Regions from separate parts of the Thauera sp. SWB20 genome, predicted to be linked through region 2. Evidence: predicted binding sites of a transcription regulator. Region 2 holds the regulator's gene; the other holds the start of a gene.
The links. Region 2 encodes sigma-54, which starts transcription at its own class of promoters, with help from an activator protein. Its sites were predicted from a motif close to TGGCACGCTTNCTGCTNA; they were not measured.
Positions count from the first base shown of each region.

Region 1: the regulator sigma-54 is predicted to act here: its motif matches at 4,961-4,978, upstream of flgG (flagellar basal-body rod protein FlgG).

Region 1 is NZ_JTDM01000021.1:634,952-642,666, reverse strand. Features, by position in the region: gene flgM (flagellar biosynthesis anti-sigma factor FlgM) at 1-130, opposite strand, end outside; gene flgA (flagellar basal body P-ring formation chaperone FlgA) at 263-991, opposite strand; gene flgB (flagellar basal body rod protein FlgB) at 1,188-1,592, shown strand; gene flgC (flagellar basal body rod protein FlgC) at 1,604-2,008, shown strand; gene PO78_RS20220 (flagellar hook assembly protein FlgD) at 2,059-2,733, shown strand; gene flgE (flagellar hook protein FlgE) at 2,749-4,101, shown strand; gene flgF (flagellar basal-body rod protein FlgF) at 4,134-4,874, shown strand; gene flgG (flagellar basal-body rod protein FlgG) at 5,123-5,905, shown strand; gene PO78_RS20200 (flagellar basal body L-ring protein FlgH) at 5,914-6,591, shown strand; gene PO78_RS20195 (flagellar basal body P-ring protein FlgI) at 6,602-7,715, shown strand, end outside.
Region 2 is NZ_JTDM01000019.1:100,291-108,005, reverse strand. Features, by position in the region: gene recA (recombinase RecA) at 1-493, shown strand, start outside; gene recX (recombination regulator RecX) at 510-959, shown strand; gene lptB (LPS export ABC transporter ATP-binding protein) at 946-1,668, shown strand; gene PO78_RS12320 (RNA polymerase factor sigma-54) at 1,691-3,145, shown strand; gene hpf (ribosome hibernation-promoting factor, HPF/YfiA family) at 3,164-3,487, shown strand; gene ptsN (PTS IIA-like nitrogen regulatory protein PtsN) at 3,624-4,109, shown strand; gene hprK (HPr(Ser) kinase/phosphatase) at 4,078-5,025, shown strand; gene ilvA (threonine ammonia-lyase, biosynthetic) at 5,098-6,621, shown strand; gene PO78_RS12295 (5-formyltetrahydrofolate cyclo-ligase) at 6,659-7,249, opposite strand; gene PO78_RS12290 (lytic transglycosylase domain-containing protein) at 7,295-7,715, shown strand, end outside.

The DNA.
Region 1 (7,715 bases), on a different contig from region 2:
ACGACAGCGAGGAGAGCTGGACCTTTTCGCTGCCGGCGGAGACCGTGGCGCCGGGGCTCGCGGGGCTGCGTGGGCGGGCCTCCGCTGCGGTGGAGGGGGCAATCGCCTTGCCCGAGCTTTCGATTTTCATGGCGCAGTTCCCATACAGAGTGACTCTGACGTTCTCTTCGGCGCGATGGCGTGGAACTTGAGCGATTAAAGCATGAAATCTTTCACGCTCGGCCATCCGCTCGCGGCCGTCTCCGTTCGGCACGCAGCCGCCTCAGAACTCCAGCGCCACTGCGCCGCCCGCCTGTGCGGTCCCGGTGACGACCTGGCCGTCGGCCAGGCGCACCCTCACCTTCTCACCCGGGGCGGCGTTGTTCATCGCACGGCCTTCGCTCGCCACCCGGAAGCCCGCGCCCACGCCGAGCACGCTCACGGTCTGGCCCTGGCGCACCGCGTGGGGTACGCGCAGCATGTCGCCGCGCAAGGGGCTGCCGGCGGCGACCGCGATGCGGGTGTGGTGGCCGCTGGCCTGGGTGGGGTCGGTGAGGAGATTGTCGGGGAGCGCGGTGAGGTCGCCCCTGCGCTGCCCGAGGTCGGCGGGGCCGAGCACCTGGCCGGCGCGCAGCGGGCGGGCGGCGATCAGGTAGTCGGCGACCACGGCGACGCGCGCCTGCAGGTAGGCGGTCCACGTCACCGGTGAGTCGCAGCGCACACCGACGCTGAAGCGTCCCCACGCGCGCGTGCCCGCGGGCAGGAAGGGTTCGAGCGCGGCGCAGGCGGGCAACTGGCTGTTGGGATCGAGCGGCGCGAGCTCGATCGACACCTCGCCGGGCAGGCCGGCGACCTGGCGCTGCAGGAACTGGCGCACGCGGGCCTCGACCGCCCCCTCGGCGTGCTGGGCGATCGCGGCGGGGGAGGGAAGCAGCACGAGGGCCGCGCACAGCGCAGCGGCCGGGCCGCGCAGTCGCCTTGCGGCGAGCCTGCGGTGGAGGGGAGTCGTCATGGCGGGATTGCACCATGACCCCCGCCGGCCTGGCAACCGGCAGCGCCCGCCGGCAATCCTTGCCGGCGGATGGCGGCGAAATTGGCCGGGCTTTGCCCCCCTTATCGGCGCCAGGGTCTTGCCGGCCCGCGCCTACCATCGCTGGCATGGAAACTGCGTCCGGAACGTCCGGGCGCACCGTCCCGGGAGCACAGCGATGAAGACCCTTTTCGACCGGCAGATCCAGTTCCACCAGACCGCGCTGAACCTGCAGGCGCACCGCCAGCAGCTGATCGCCTCGAACATCGCCAACGCCGACACGCCGCACTACAAGGCGCGCGACGTGGATTTCCGCGCCGCGCTGCAGGGCGCGCTCAATGCCTCGCGGGAGGGTGTGCAGATGGCGACCACGCAGGCGGGCCACATCGGCAGCGCACCCGCGCCTGCGCTCGAAAGCCTGACCGGCTACCGCAGCGAGCTGCAGTCCGCGGTGGACGGCAACACGGTGAACATGGACGTCGAGCGCGCCGCCTTCGCCGAGAACGCCTTGCACTACGAGGCCAGCGTGACCTTCATCAACGGCATGCTGCGCTCGATGAACACCGCGATCACCGGCCAGTAAGGAGAGCCGCCATGAGCATGCTGAACGTCTTCCAGATCGCCGGCTCGGCGCTCAATGCGCAGTCGCTTCGCCTCAATGCCACCGCCTCCAACCTTGCCAACGCCGACAGCGTCACCTCCGAGGACGGCCAGCCCTACCGCGCCAAGCAGGTGGTGTTCGCCGCGCGCCCGGTCGCCGGCCCGGCGGCGGTCGGCGTGCAGGTGACCCAGGTGGTCGAGAGCGCCGCGCCCCTGCGGCTGGTCTACGAGCCCAACAACCCTGCCGCCAACCCCGACGGCTACGTCGAAATGCCCAACGTCAACGTGGTCGAGGAAATGGTGAACATGATCTCCGCCTCGCGTTCCTACCAGAACAACGCCGAGGTGATGAGCACGGCACGAACCTTGCTTCAGCGTACCTTGCAGATCGGCCAGTAAGCACCCCGCAGGCGCCGTGACGCGGAAAACGCCGACAGCAGGAGAGAGGAATGAGCAGCGTAACGAACAACCAGGACATCGCGGCGAGCGTGCTCGCCAAGATCAACACGCGCGAGGAGTCGAAGGCTTCGGCCTCCGGCGACATGAACTCGCGCTTCCTCACCCTGCTCACCACCCAGCTGAAGAATCAGGATCCGCTCAACCCGATGGAGAATGCGGAGGTCACCTCGCAGCTCGCACAGATGAGCACGGTCGACGGCATCGAGCGCCTGAACAAGATGTTCCAGAGCTTCGTCGATGGCCAGAGCGCCTACGACTCGATGCAGGCTGCCGCGCTCGTCGGGCGCGGCGTGCTGGTGGAGGGGAAGAAGCTGACCCTCACCGAGGCCGGCGCGGTAGGCGGTTTCGAGCTCGATGCCGCGGCCGACAGCGTGGTGCTGTCGATCAAGGACGCCGCCGGCCTCGAGATCAAGAAGATCGAGCTCGCTGACGTCAAGGCGGGCAGCCAGAACTTCATCTGGGACGGTACCGCCAGCGACGGTTCGCGTGCCGTCGACGGCGCCTACACGGTCGAGCTGAGCGCGCTCGCCGAGGGCAAGAAGGTCACGGGTCGGACGCTCGAGTTCGGCCCGGTCACCAGCGTGATCCGCGGCGCCTCGGGTACCGACTTCCAGGTCGGCTCGCTCGGCATCTTCAAGTACGACGACATCAAGCAGATTCTCTGATCCGGAGCCTCGATCATGTCTTTCCAGCAAGGTTTGAGCGGCCTGAGCGTTTCCTCCAAGGCCCTGGACATCATCTCCAACAACGTCGCCAACACCAACACGATCGGCTTCAAGACCGGCTCCGCGATCTTCTCGGACGTCTTTGCGGCCTCGCTGACCGGCTCGATCTCGGGCAAGCAGGTGGGTGTGGGCGCCACGCTCGGTGCGGTGCGGCAGACCTTCACCCAGGGCAACCTCACCACCACCAACAACCCGCTCGACCTGGCGATCAACGGCGACGGCTTCTTCGTGGTCAGCCGCGAAAACGGCCCGGACGTGTATACCCGCAACGGCCAGTTCGAGCTCGACAAGGAGGGTTTCATCCGCACCCCCACCGGCGAAAGGCTCAAGGGCTTCCAGAGTCCGGTCACCCCGGGCGCCCTGCCCACGCCGATCGGCGGCCTCAAGGACGTCCAGGTGCCGATCGTCGGTTCCCAGCCCATGCCGACCAGCCGGGTGGAGATCGGCGGAAACCTCGATGCGAACGACCTGAGCGCAGCCCAGCGCTACCCACAGCTGTTCGGCTCGACCTTCACGTTTCCGCTCCCTGCGGGCGAGAACTGGCAGGACGCGCGCACCTACAATTTCTCGACCTCGATCAAGGCGTACGACAGCCTCGGGAAGTCGCACGAGCTCACCTACTACTTCGCCAAGGTGACCCCGACCCCGAACGATCCGGTCAACACGAACGAGAACACCTGGAAGGTCTTCACCAGCGTGGACGGCGGCTATCCCTTGGGGGTCGGGACCGATGGCTCGATCGAGGACCCGAGCGTGATCTGGAGCCTGACCTTCAACGAGAAGGGTACGGTGAACACGCCCATCGTCGGGCCGACGGCTGCGAATCCGCTGGCGATCCCGGCTTCCTACACGCCGGGTGCGGACCGCATCCGTTTCCACGTCGATTTCAGCGACATGCGCCAGATCGGTGGCTCCTACCTGATCACCGAGCTCACCCAGGACGGCTACACCGGCGGCGAGCTCGCCGGAGTCAGCGTGGGGCGGGACGGCATCGTGACCGGTCGCTACACCAATGGCGAGACGCGCGAACTCGCCCAGCTCGCGCTGCAGACCTTCCGCAATCCGAACGCGCTGCTGTCGATCGGCAACAACTTCTGGGAAGCGACCACCGAATCCGGCCTCACTGCGCCGTCCAAGGCCGGCGAAGGGGTCGCGGGCGTGGTCTCGGCGGGCATGATCGAGGACGCCAACGTGGAGCTCACCAACGAGCTGGTGCAGATGATCGTGCAGCAGCGCAACTACCAGGCCAACGCGCAATCCATCAAGGCGCAGGACCAGGTCCTGCAGACCCTGGTGAACCTGCGCTGATCCTGAAACCTGCCTGACACGAGAGGCCAGCGATGGACCGCCTGATCTACACCGCGATGACCGGCGCCAAGGGCACCATGGACCAGCAGGCGGCGGTCGCGCACAACCTCGCCAACGTCGACGCCACGGGTTTCCGCGCAGAGTTGCACAAGCTGCGCGCGGTCGAGGTGCAGACCGAGGCGCTGCGCACGCGCGCCTTCACGGTCGACGCCAGCGTCGCCAACGACTTCACCGAGGGGCCGCTGCAGTTCACCGGCCGGCCCTTCGACGTCGCGCTCGCCGGCAAAGGCTGGCTGGCGGTGCAGATGCCGGACGGCAGCGAGGCCTACACCCGCAACGGCAGCCTCGCGGTGAGCGCCAACGGCGTCCTGCAGACGCGCGACGGCAGGCCGGTGCTGGGCGACGGCGGGCCGGTCACGATCCCGCCCGACAACGAGATCACCATCGGTGTCGACGGTTCAGTCTCGGCCTTGCAGCCCGATCAGCCGGGTGTGGTCAACGTGGTCGCGCAGCTCAAGCTGGTGAATCCGCCCGAGGCGCAGCTGGTGCGTGGCGACGACGGCCTCTTCCGCCTGCAGGGCGGGGCGCCCGCGCCGGTCGATCCCAATGTGCGCGTCGCCGGGGGCTATCTCGAGGGCAGCAACGTCAACGTGGTCGACCAGATGGTGCAGATGATTTCGCTTGCCCGTCAGTTCGAGATGCAGACCCGCATGCTGTCGACCGCCGAGCAGAACGACCGCTCGGCCGCGCGGGTCATCGGCGGCCAGGGCTGATCGAGGCGCGCTCCCCGCCGAGCCGGGCTGCGCGGGCCGGGTAGCGTGGGGCGCCCGGCCTTTTTTGCGCACCCGGCCGCTTCGATTAGCACGGTTTTTGCGTTGCTTATCGCAGGATGGTCGGTGACGGCACCGGCCTAGACTGATCCCATCGAAAAAGCGGCAGCACGGCGGCAATTTCAGCTGGGTATTCCAACCCCGCACGGCAAATCCTGCCGCCCCGGCAACGCAAGGCAAAGGAACCCATCATGATCCGCTCCCTGTGGACCGCCCGTACCGGGCTGGATGCCCAGCAAACCTCGCTGGACGTGATCTCCAACAACCTGGCCAACGTCTCCACGAACGGCTTCAAGCGTCAGCGTGCGATCTTCGAGGACCTGCTCTACCAGACCATCCGCCAGCCTGGCGCACAGTCGACCCAGCAGACGCAGATCTCCAGCGGCCTGCAGATCGGTACCGGCGTCAAGCCGGTGGCGACCGAGCGCATCTTCACCCAGGGCACATTGCAGCAGACCGGTGGCTCGCTCGACGTCGCGGTGCAGGGCAACGGCTTTTTCCAGGTCGCCATGCCCGATGGCACCACCGCCTACACCCGTGACGGCGCTTTCCAGCTCGACAGTCAGGGCAACGTCGTCACCGCCAGCGGTTACACCCTGGCCGACAACATCAACATCCCCGCCGACGCGCTCTCGATCACCATCGGCAAGGACGGCACGGTCAGCGTGCTGCAGGCCGGGCAGACCGCGCCGGTGGAAATCGGCGCCATCCAGCTCGCCACCTTCATCAACTCGGGCGGCCTGCAGGCCGCGGGCGAGAACCTGTTCTACGAGACCGCCTCGAGCGGCGTGGCCACGCCCACCCAGCCGGGCACCAACGGCGCGGGCGTGCTCAACCAGGGCTATGTCGAGGTCTCCAACGTCAACGTCGCCGAGGAGCTCGTGAGCATGATCGTGACCCAGCGCGCCTACGAGCTCAACTCGCGCGCGATCTCGACCTCCGACCAGATGCTCGGCCGGCTGACCCAGCTGTGAGGCGCACGATGAAGCTCGCCAGGCATTCGATCGCCGTCGGCCTGCTCGCGCTGCTGTCGGGCTGCGCCGCGATCCAGACCACCCCGCCGTCTGCGGTGCATCAGCCGATGAGCGTGCGCCCCGAGGCGATGGCGACCGCGCTGCCCGCCAATGGCGCGATCTACCAGACCGTGCAGGCACGCCCCTTGTTCGAGGACCGGCGCGCGCGCCGCATCGGCGACACGATCACGATCAACCTGGTCGAGCGCAACACCGCGGAGAAGAGCGCCAACGCCAACGCCACCCGCAACGGCAACATGAGCGCCGGCATCGGCCCCATCAACCGCCTGCCCTTGAGCGGCCTGAACGGCCTGGAGCTCGAGGCCGATGCCGAGTCCGACTTCAACGGCAAGGGCGCGGCCGCGGCCAACAACGTCTTCAACGGCACGATCACGGTCACCGTGATCGACGTCTACCCCAACGGCAACCTGCTGGTGTCGGGCGAGAAGATGGTGGCGATCAACCAGGGCAACGAGTTCATCCGCTTCTCGGGCGTGATCAACCCGAACACCGTCACCACCGCCAACACCGTGCAGTCGACCCAGGTGGCGGATGCGCGCATCGAGTACCGCGGCAGCGGCTTCATCGACGAGTCCAACACCATGGGCTGGCTGCAGCGCTTCTTCGTGGCGATCATGCCGTTCTGAGGGCCGCGCCATGTCCTGTCTCGCCTCCCTTCTGCTGCGCGCCGCGGTCGTCTCCCTCGCCGTGCTGATCTTGCATCCGGCGCAGGCGTACGCCGCGGCCGAGCGCATCAAGGACCTCGCCTCGGTGGCCGGCGTGCGCGACAACCAGCTCGTCGGCTACGGGCTGGTCGTCGGCCTGGACGGTTCGGGCGACCAGACCACGCAGACCCCCTTCACCGTGCAGAGCATCGTCAACATGCTCGGCAACCTCGGCGTGAGCCTGCCGCCCGGCACCAACCTGCAGTTGAAGAACGTCGCCGCGGTGATGGTCACCGCCAACCTGCCGGCCTTCGCCCGTCCCGGGCAGGCGATCGACGTCACCGTGTCCTCGATCGGCAACGCCAAGAGCCTGCGCGGCGGCACTCTGGTGATGACGCCGCTCAAGGGTGCCGACGGTCAGGTCTATGCCATTGCCCAGGGCAACATGGCGGTCGGCGGCGCGGGCGCGCAAGGCGGGGGCGCCTCGCTGGTCATCAATCACCTGTCGGCCGGACGCATCCCGGGCGGCGCGACCGTCGAGCGCGCGGTCCCGACCGCACTCGGCCAGGGCGACGCGGTGCTGTTCGAACTCAACGACGCCGACTTCGGCACCGCGCGCCGGGTCGTCGATGCGATCAACCTGGTCTATCCGGGCGCGGCGAGCGCGCTCGACGGGCGCAGCATCCAGGTGCGCGCACCGACCGACTCCAGCGCGCGCGTCGCCTTCCTCGGCCACATCGAGAACCTCGAGGTCACGCCGGTGCAGCAGGCCGCCAAGGTCATCGTCAACTCGCGCACCGGCTCGGTGGTCATGAACCAGCGCGTGACGCTGCAGAACTGTGCGGTCGCCCACGGCAACCTCACGGTCACGGTCAATATCGAGACCCAGGTCAGCCAGCCGCCGCCGCTCTCGGGCGGACAGACGGTGGTCACCCAGCGCGGCCAGGTCGACGTCGCCCAGGAGGGCGGTGCGCTCTTCAACGTGCGCGGCGGCGCCAACCTCGCCGACGTGGTGAAGGCGCTCAACACCCTGGGCGCCAAGCCGATGGACCTGGTCAGCATCCTGCAGGCCATGAAGGCGGCCGGCGCGCTGCGCGCCGAACTCG
Region 2 (7,715 bases):
CAAGCGCACCAATACCCTGGTGATCTTCATCAACCAGATCCGCATGAAGATCGGCGTGATGTTCGGCAGCCCGGAGACCACCACCGGCGGCAACGCGCTCAAGTTCTACGCCTCGGTGCGCATGGACATCCGCCGCACCGGCACGATCAAGAAGGGTGACGAGGTGGTCGGCTCCGAGACCCGCGTCAAGGTGGTCAAGAACAAGGTCTCGCCACCGTTCAAGGAAGCCCACTTCGACATCCTTTACGGCGAGGGCATCTCGCGCGAAGGCGAGATCATCGACCTCGGCGTCGAGCACAAGATCGTCGACAAGTCGGGCGCCTGGTACGCCTACAAGGGCGACAAGATCGGCCAGGGCAAGGACAACTCGCGCGAGTTCCTGCGCGCCAACCCGGTGCTGGCCCGCGAGATCGAGAACAAGGTGCGGGTCGCGGTCGGCCTGCCCGAGCTGCCGCCCGCCGCCGCGTCCGCCCCGGCGCCGGCCGAGGCCTGACCCCGTCGGCACCGACATGGGCGAGCCGAGCCTGCGCGAACGTGCGCTCCGCCATCTCGCCCGGCGCGACCACTCGCGCGCCGAACTTGCGCGCAAGCTCGCACCCCATGGCGAGCCGGCCGAGATCGAAGCGGTGCTCGAGCGCATGCGCGAGCTCGGCCTGCAGTCCGACGAGCGCTACGCCGAGGCCTTCGTGCGCGGCAAGGCGGCGCGCTTCGGCACCGCACGATTGCGCAACGAGCTCGTGCGGCGAGGCATCGACCGTGACCGGATCGACGAGGCGCTCGCCGACGAGTGCGTAGAATCCGAGATCGAGCGGGCGCGCGCGGTGCTGCACGGCCGCTTCGCCACCCCACCCGCCGACGCACGCGAATGGGCGCGCCAGGCGCGCTTCCTGCAAACCCGGGGCTTCGCCCCCGAGCTGATCCGCAAGCTGCTGAAAGAGCCCTACGATGAGTCTGCTTAAGGTCGCCGGCCTGCAAAAGCGCTACAAGGCGCGCACCGTGGTGCATGACGTCGGCTTCGAGGTCGGCTCGGGCGAGGTCGTCGGCCTGCTCGGTCCCAACGGCGCCGGCAAGACCACCTGCTTCTACATGATTGTGGGTCTAGTGCGCGCCGACGGCGGCCAGATCGCCCTCGACGGCACCGACCTCACCCACCTGCCGATCCACGCCCGCGCGCGCTTGGGCCTGTCCTACCTGCCGCAGGAGATGAGCGTGTTCCGCAAGCTCAGCGTGGCCGAGAATATCCGCGCCGTGCTCGAACTCCAGGGGCTTGAACGCCGCCAGATCGAGGAGCGGCTCGAGGAACTGCTGATGGAACTGGGCATCCATCACCTGCGCGACAACACCGCGATCTCGCTCTCGGGCGGGGAGCGCCGGCGCTGCGAGATCGCCCGCGCGCTCGCCACCGACCCGCGCCTGATCCTGCTCGACGAGCCCTTCGCCGGGGTCGATCCGATCGCGGTCATCGACATCCAGAAGATCATCCGCTTCCTCAAGGAGCGCGGCATCGGCGTGCTGATCACCGACCACAACGTGCGCGAGACCTTGGGCATCTGCGACCGCGCCTACATCATCAGCGAAGGTCGCGTGCTGGCGAGCGGAGAACCTACCGAGATCATCGAGAACGAGCGCGTGCGCCAGGTCTACCTCGGCGAGCACTTCCGCCTGTGAGCCCGCCCTCCTGCCGACCGCGATGAAACCCAGCCTCCAGCTCAAGCTCTCCCAGCACCTCACGCTGACGCCCCAGCTGCAGCAGTCGATCAAGCTGCTGCAGCTGTCTACGATCGAGCTGAACCAGGAGATCGAGCGCGTGCTGCTCGAGAATCCCATGCTCGAGCGCGAGGATGGCGACGGCGGCGTCGACTACGCCCCCGCGCCGCCGCCGGGCAACGCGCCCGAGCGCGAAGCCGCGCCGGAACCCGCCGCCGAACCGGCGGGCGAGTCGATCACGCACGAGGGCGGCGAAGGCAGCAGCGAGGACGAGGGCATCGACTGGTCCAACGTGGGTCAGGGCGCGTCCAGCCGCAGCGAGGACGACGAGGACGGCGACTACCAGGACATCCAGGCCGCCGGCGTGTCGCTGCGCGAACACCTCGACCAGCAGGTCGCCCTCTCGCCCCTGTCCGACCGCGACCGCGCGCTGGTGCGCTTCCTGATCGAGGCACTCGACGACGACGGCTACCTGCACCAGCCGCTGGAAGATCTCCTCGAGCTGTTGCCGCAGGACGCCGAGGTCGATCTCGACGAGCTCGCCATCGCCCTGCGCCACGTGCAGAGCCTCGAGCCGGCCGGGATCGGCGCGCGCAGCCCGCAGGAATGTCTGGCCCTGCAGCTCCAGGCCTTGCCCGAGTGCCCGATACGCCCTCTCGCTCTCGAGATCGTGACCAGCCACCTCGAACTGCTCGCGGAGCGCAACTTCGCCCGTATCCGCAAGCTCACCGGCTGTGACGACGAGGGTCTGCGCGAAGCGCAGGCCCTGATCTGCAGCCTCGACCCCCACCCCGGCTCGCGCTACTCCACCGCCGAGACGCGCTACGTGCTGCCCGACGTCGTCGTGCGCAAGCTGCGCGGCCAATGGACCGTGAGCCTGAACCAGGAAGCGATGCCCCGCCTGCGCATCAACCGCCTGTACGCCAGTCTGCTCCAGCAGAACCGCGCACAGGGCGGCGGCCTCGGCGGGCAGCTGCAGGAGGCGCGCTGGCTGATCAAGAACGTCCAGCAGCGCTTCGACACCATCCTGCGCGTGTCCCAGGCCATCGTTGACCAGCAACGGCAGTTCTTCGATCATGGGGACGTGGCGATGCGGCCACTCACCCTAAGGGAGATCGCAGACCAGCTCGAGCTGCACGAATCCACCGTCTCGCGCGTCACCACGCAGAAGTACATGGCGACGCCGCGCGGAGTCTTCGAGCTCAAGTATTTTTTCGGCAGTCATGTCGCGACCGACACCGGCGGTGCGGCTTCCTCCACGGCGATTCGTGCGCTGATTCGCCAGCTGGTGGACGCGGAGGACAGCAAGAAGCCGCTGTCCGACGCCAAGATCGCCGAAATTCTCGGCCAACAGGGAATCGTCGTGGCGAGGCGCACGATCGCCAAGTACCGCGAGTCCCTCAACATCCCGCCGGTCAGCCTGCGCAAATCCCTCTGACAACAACAGGAGTCATCCATGAATCTGAACATCACCGGGCGCCACGTCGAAGTCACCCCCGCCATCCGCGAATACGTGACCTCCAAGCTCGATCGCGTCATCCGCCATTTCGACAACGTCACCAGCGTCACCGTCATCCTGTCGGTCGAAAAGCTCAAGCAGAAAGCCGAGGTGACGCTGCACGTGCGCGGCAAGGACCTCTTCGTCGAAGCGGACGACGCCGACCTCTACGCGGCGATCGACGCGATGACCGACAAGCTCGACCGTCAGGTTCAGAAGTACAAGCAGAAGCAGTCCGACCATAACCACGAGTCGCTCAAGCACCAGGTCCCCGAGGCCTGAGGACCGGCTTGAAGCTCCCCGTCCGGGGTGTGGTTATAATGCGCGCGTTTTCACGAAGCGCGGCCGCACACGCCCCGGACCGGATTCCCGCCCCCCTGGCGGCAGCTGACGGAAGAGTGCGCGAGCCCACCTGCGAATGAGCCTGATATCCCAACTCCTGCCGCTTTCCAACGTGGTGATCGATCTCGACGCGAGCAGCAAGAAGCGCGTCTTCGAACAGGCCGGCCTGCTGTTCGAGAACAACCAGGGCATCGCCCGCAGCACCGTGTTCGACAGCCTGTTCACCCGCGAACGCCTCGGCTCGACCGGACTGGGCCAGGGCATCGCCATCCCGCACGGCCGCATCAAGGGGCTCAAGGACGCCGCCGGCGCTTTTCTGCGCCTGGCCACCCCGGTGCAGTTCGATGCTCCCGACGGCCGTCCGGTGGACATGCTGTTCGTGCTGCTCGTGCCCGAACAGGCCAACGAAACCCATCTGCAGCTGCTGTCCGAGCTCGCGCAGATGTTCAGCGACCGCGAGTTCCGCGAGACCCTGCACGGCGCGACGGATGCCGCACAGATCCACCGCCTGTTCGTGAATTGGGGTGCCGATGCGGCAAACCAGCCTGACCCGGCTGTATGAGGCGCACCGCGAAAGCCTGAGCCTCGTCCACGTCAGCGGACCGATCGGTGCCCGTCTGTCGGTCGCCGAAGAGCGCATCTGGCCGGCCGACCTCGTCGGCCACCTCAACCTGATCCACCCCACCCGGCTACAGGTGCTCGGCGCCGCAGAGCTCGCGTGGGCGCAACGCCAGGCGAACGAGAAGGTCGCCCACCACCTCAACGAGATCCTCTCGGCGCACCCCCCCGCGATCATCGTCGCCGACGGCTGCGAGATCCCCAACATCCTCCACGGCATCTGCGAGGCGCACGACGTCGCGCTGTTCACCGCGCGCCACCCCTCGGCGAGCGTGATCGACCAGCTCCGCCTCTACCTGTCGCGCGAGCTCGCCGAGAAGGTCTCGCTGCACGGCGTGTTCATGGACGTGCTCGGGCTCGGCGTGATGATCACCGGCGATTCCGGCGCGGGCAAATCCGAGCTCGGCCTCGAGCTGATCTCGCGCGGCCACGGCCTCGTCGCCGACGACGTGGTCGAGCTGTCGCGCATCGCGCCCACGGTGCTCGAGGGCCGCTGCCCCGAGATGCTGCAGGATTTCATCGAAGTGCGCGGCCTCGGCCTGATCAACATCCGCACCATCTTCGGCGAGACCGCGTGCCGGCGGAAGATGCGCCTGCGCCTGATCTGCCACCTCGACCGCCGCCAACCCGGTCCCGACGACCCCTGCCGGCTGCCGCTGCAGCAGGAGACGCAGGACATCCTCGGCGTGAAGGTCGCCCGCGTCGTGCTGCCGGTGGCCGCGGGACGCAACCTCGCGGTGCTGCTCGAGGCCGCAGTGCGCTCGACCATCCTCAAGCTGCGCGGCATCGACTCCACCCAGGAATTCATCGACCGCCAGGCGCGCGCGCTGCACGCCGAAGAGGCCTACCGCGCCGACTGAGCCACCCGCACTTGCGGCACGGCGCCGCCGGCTGTTACGCTCGATCGCTTTGCAGCAGCCTACTGGCCGGCCATGAGCTCCACTCCCGATTACCTGGAACGCATCCTCAACGCGCAGGTGTACGACGTCGCCGTCGAGACACCGCTCGACCTCGCCACCAACCTGTCGGCGCGCACGCACAACCGCATCTACTTCAAGCGCGAGGACATGCAGCCGGTGTTCAGCTTCAAGATCCGCGGCGCCTACAACAAGATGGCGAACCTGTCGCCGCAGGCCTTGAAGCGCGGCGTGATCTGCGCCTCGGCGGGCAACCACGCCCAGGGCGTGGCGCTGTCGGCGGCCAGACTGGGCGTGCGCGCGGTGATCGTGATGCCGAGCACCACGCCGCAGATCAAGATCGACGCGGTCAAGGCGCGCGGCGGCGAGGTCGTGCTCGCAGGCGAATCCTATTCCGACGCCTACACGCACGCGCTCGAGCTCGAGAAGAGCGAGAAACTCACCTTCGTCCACCCCTTCGACGACCCCGACGTGATCGCAGGCCAGGGCACGGTGGGCCTGGAGATCCTGCGCGCGCACCCGAAGCCGATCCACGCGGTGTTCTGCTGTGTCGGCGGCGGCGGGCTGATCGCCGGCGTGGCGGCCTACATCAAGCGCCTGCGCCCGGAGACGAAGATCATCGGCGTCGAGGCGGTGGACGCCGACGCGATGACGCGCTCGCTCGCCGCGGGCAAGCGCATCGCGCTCGAGCAGGTCGGCATCTTCGCCGACGGCGCCGCCGTCAAGGAGGTCGGTGCCGAGACCTTCCGCCTGTGCCAGCAGTATGTGGACGAGATGATCGTGGTCGACAACGACGCCATCTGCGCCGCGATCAAGGACGTCTTCGAGGACACCCGCTCCATCCTCGAGCCCGCCGGCGCGCTCGCCGTCGCCGGCGCCAAGGAGTACGCCCGCCGCAACAAGCTGCGCGACAAGAGCCTGGTGGCGGTGGCCTCGGGGGCCAACATGAACTTCGACCGCCTGCGCTTCGTCGCCGAGCGCGCCGAGCTCGGCGAGCAGCGCGAGGCCGTGCTCGCGGTGACCATCCCCGAGAAGCCGGGCTCCTTCCGCAAGTTCATCAGCGTGCTCGGCAACCGCAACATCACCGAGTTCAACTACCGCTACGCCGACGCCGAGCGCGCCCACATCTTCGTCGGCGTCACCGTGCACAACCGCAGCGAGGTCGGACGCCTGGTGGAGATGCTCGAGCGCCACGAGCTGCCTGCGCTCGACCTCACCGACGACGAGATGGCCAAGTCGCACGTGCGCTACATGGTGGGCGGACGCGCGCCACAGGTGGAAAACGAGGTGGTCTACCGCTTCGTCTTCCCCGAGCGCCCGGGCGCGCTGATGAATTTCCTCTCCAACCTGCGCTCGGACTGGAACATCTCGCTGTTCCACTACCGCAACCACGGCTCCGACTTCGGCCGCGTGCTGGTCGGCATGCAGGTGCCGCCGGCCGACAAGGACGCCTTCGACGCCTTCCTGCAGCGGCTCGGCTACGACTACGTGGCCGAGACCGACAACCCCGCCTACCGCATGTTCCTGTCCGGGAGCTGAGCCCCGCAGGCAGGCCGTGCAGGGTTGCAGCCGCCGCTCAGGCGCGCGGCTTCGCCACCCCCGCCTCGGTCACCAGCCAGTCCATCGGGCGATCGAACTCCTGCGGCAGCGTGTCGGGCACGCGCCCGACCTCGAAGCCCACGCCCACCGCCACGGTGCGCAGCACCGCCAGCGTGCGGTCGAAGTAGCCCCCTCCGTAGCCGAGGCGGTAGCCGCGTTCGTCGAAGGCATTGAGGGGGATCAGCACCAGCTCGGGCTCGACCGCCTCGCCGTCCGCCGGGTGGGGGATGCCATGGCGGTCGAGCGGCATCGGCACGCCCGGCGTCCACGCGCGGAACATCATCGGCGCATGGCGCTCGAGCACCACCGGCAAGGCCGCCACCCGCCCGGGCGCGGCCGCACGCCAGGCCTGCACCCACGGGCGCAGGTCGGGCTCGGCGCGGTAGGGCCAGCAGAAGGCGAGCCGGCGTGGCTGCAAGCGTCCGACCAGGTCGTCGAGATGCTCGCCGATTGCCGCGGCGAGGCGCTCGCGACGCTCGGCAGGCAGGCGCTCGCGCAACGCCAGCGCATGTTCGCGCATGCGCTGGCGACGCGCGCCGGGATCATGGGACAAGGGGGCGAAACTCATCTTCGATATGGTATGGTTGGCGGTCAAACGGAGGCATCACCTGGCATGAAGAAGGCACTGGTTGCGGCGCTCACGGCCGCGACGTTCCTCGCCCCCGCCGGCGCGTTCGCGCAGATTGGCGGCGAATCCGGGGACGGGCGTATCGTCGCCGCTCGCGAGGCCCTGCGCAAGGGCGACCGCAGCACGCTCGAACGCCTCGCAGCCGTGCGCGAGGCCCACCCCCTCGACGCCTATCCGCGCTACTGGCTGCTGATCAACCGCCTCGCGCGTGCCGAAGAGCCCGTGCCCATCGCAGCCCTGCAAGCCTTCCTCGCCGAGGAAGCCGGCTCCAACCTCGCCGAACGCCTGCGCGCCGACTGGCTGCGCCGCCTCGCCAGGGACGGCGACTGGAGCGGCTTCCTCGCGGTGTACGCGGACCTGCGCAGCCCCGACGCCGAATTGCGCTGCAACGCCTGGAGCGCGCGCG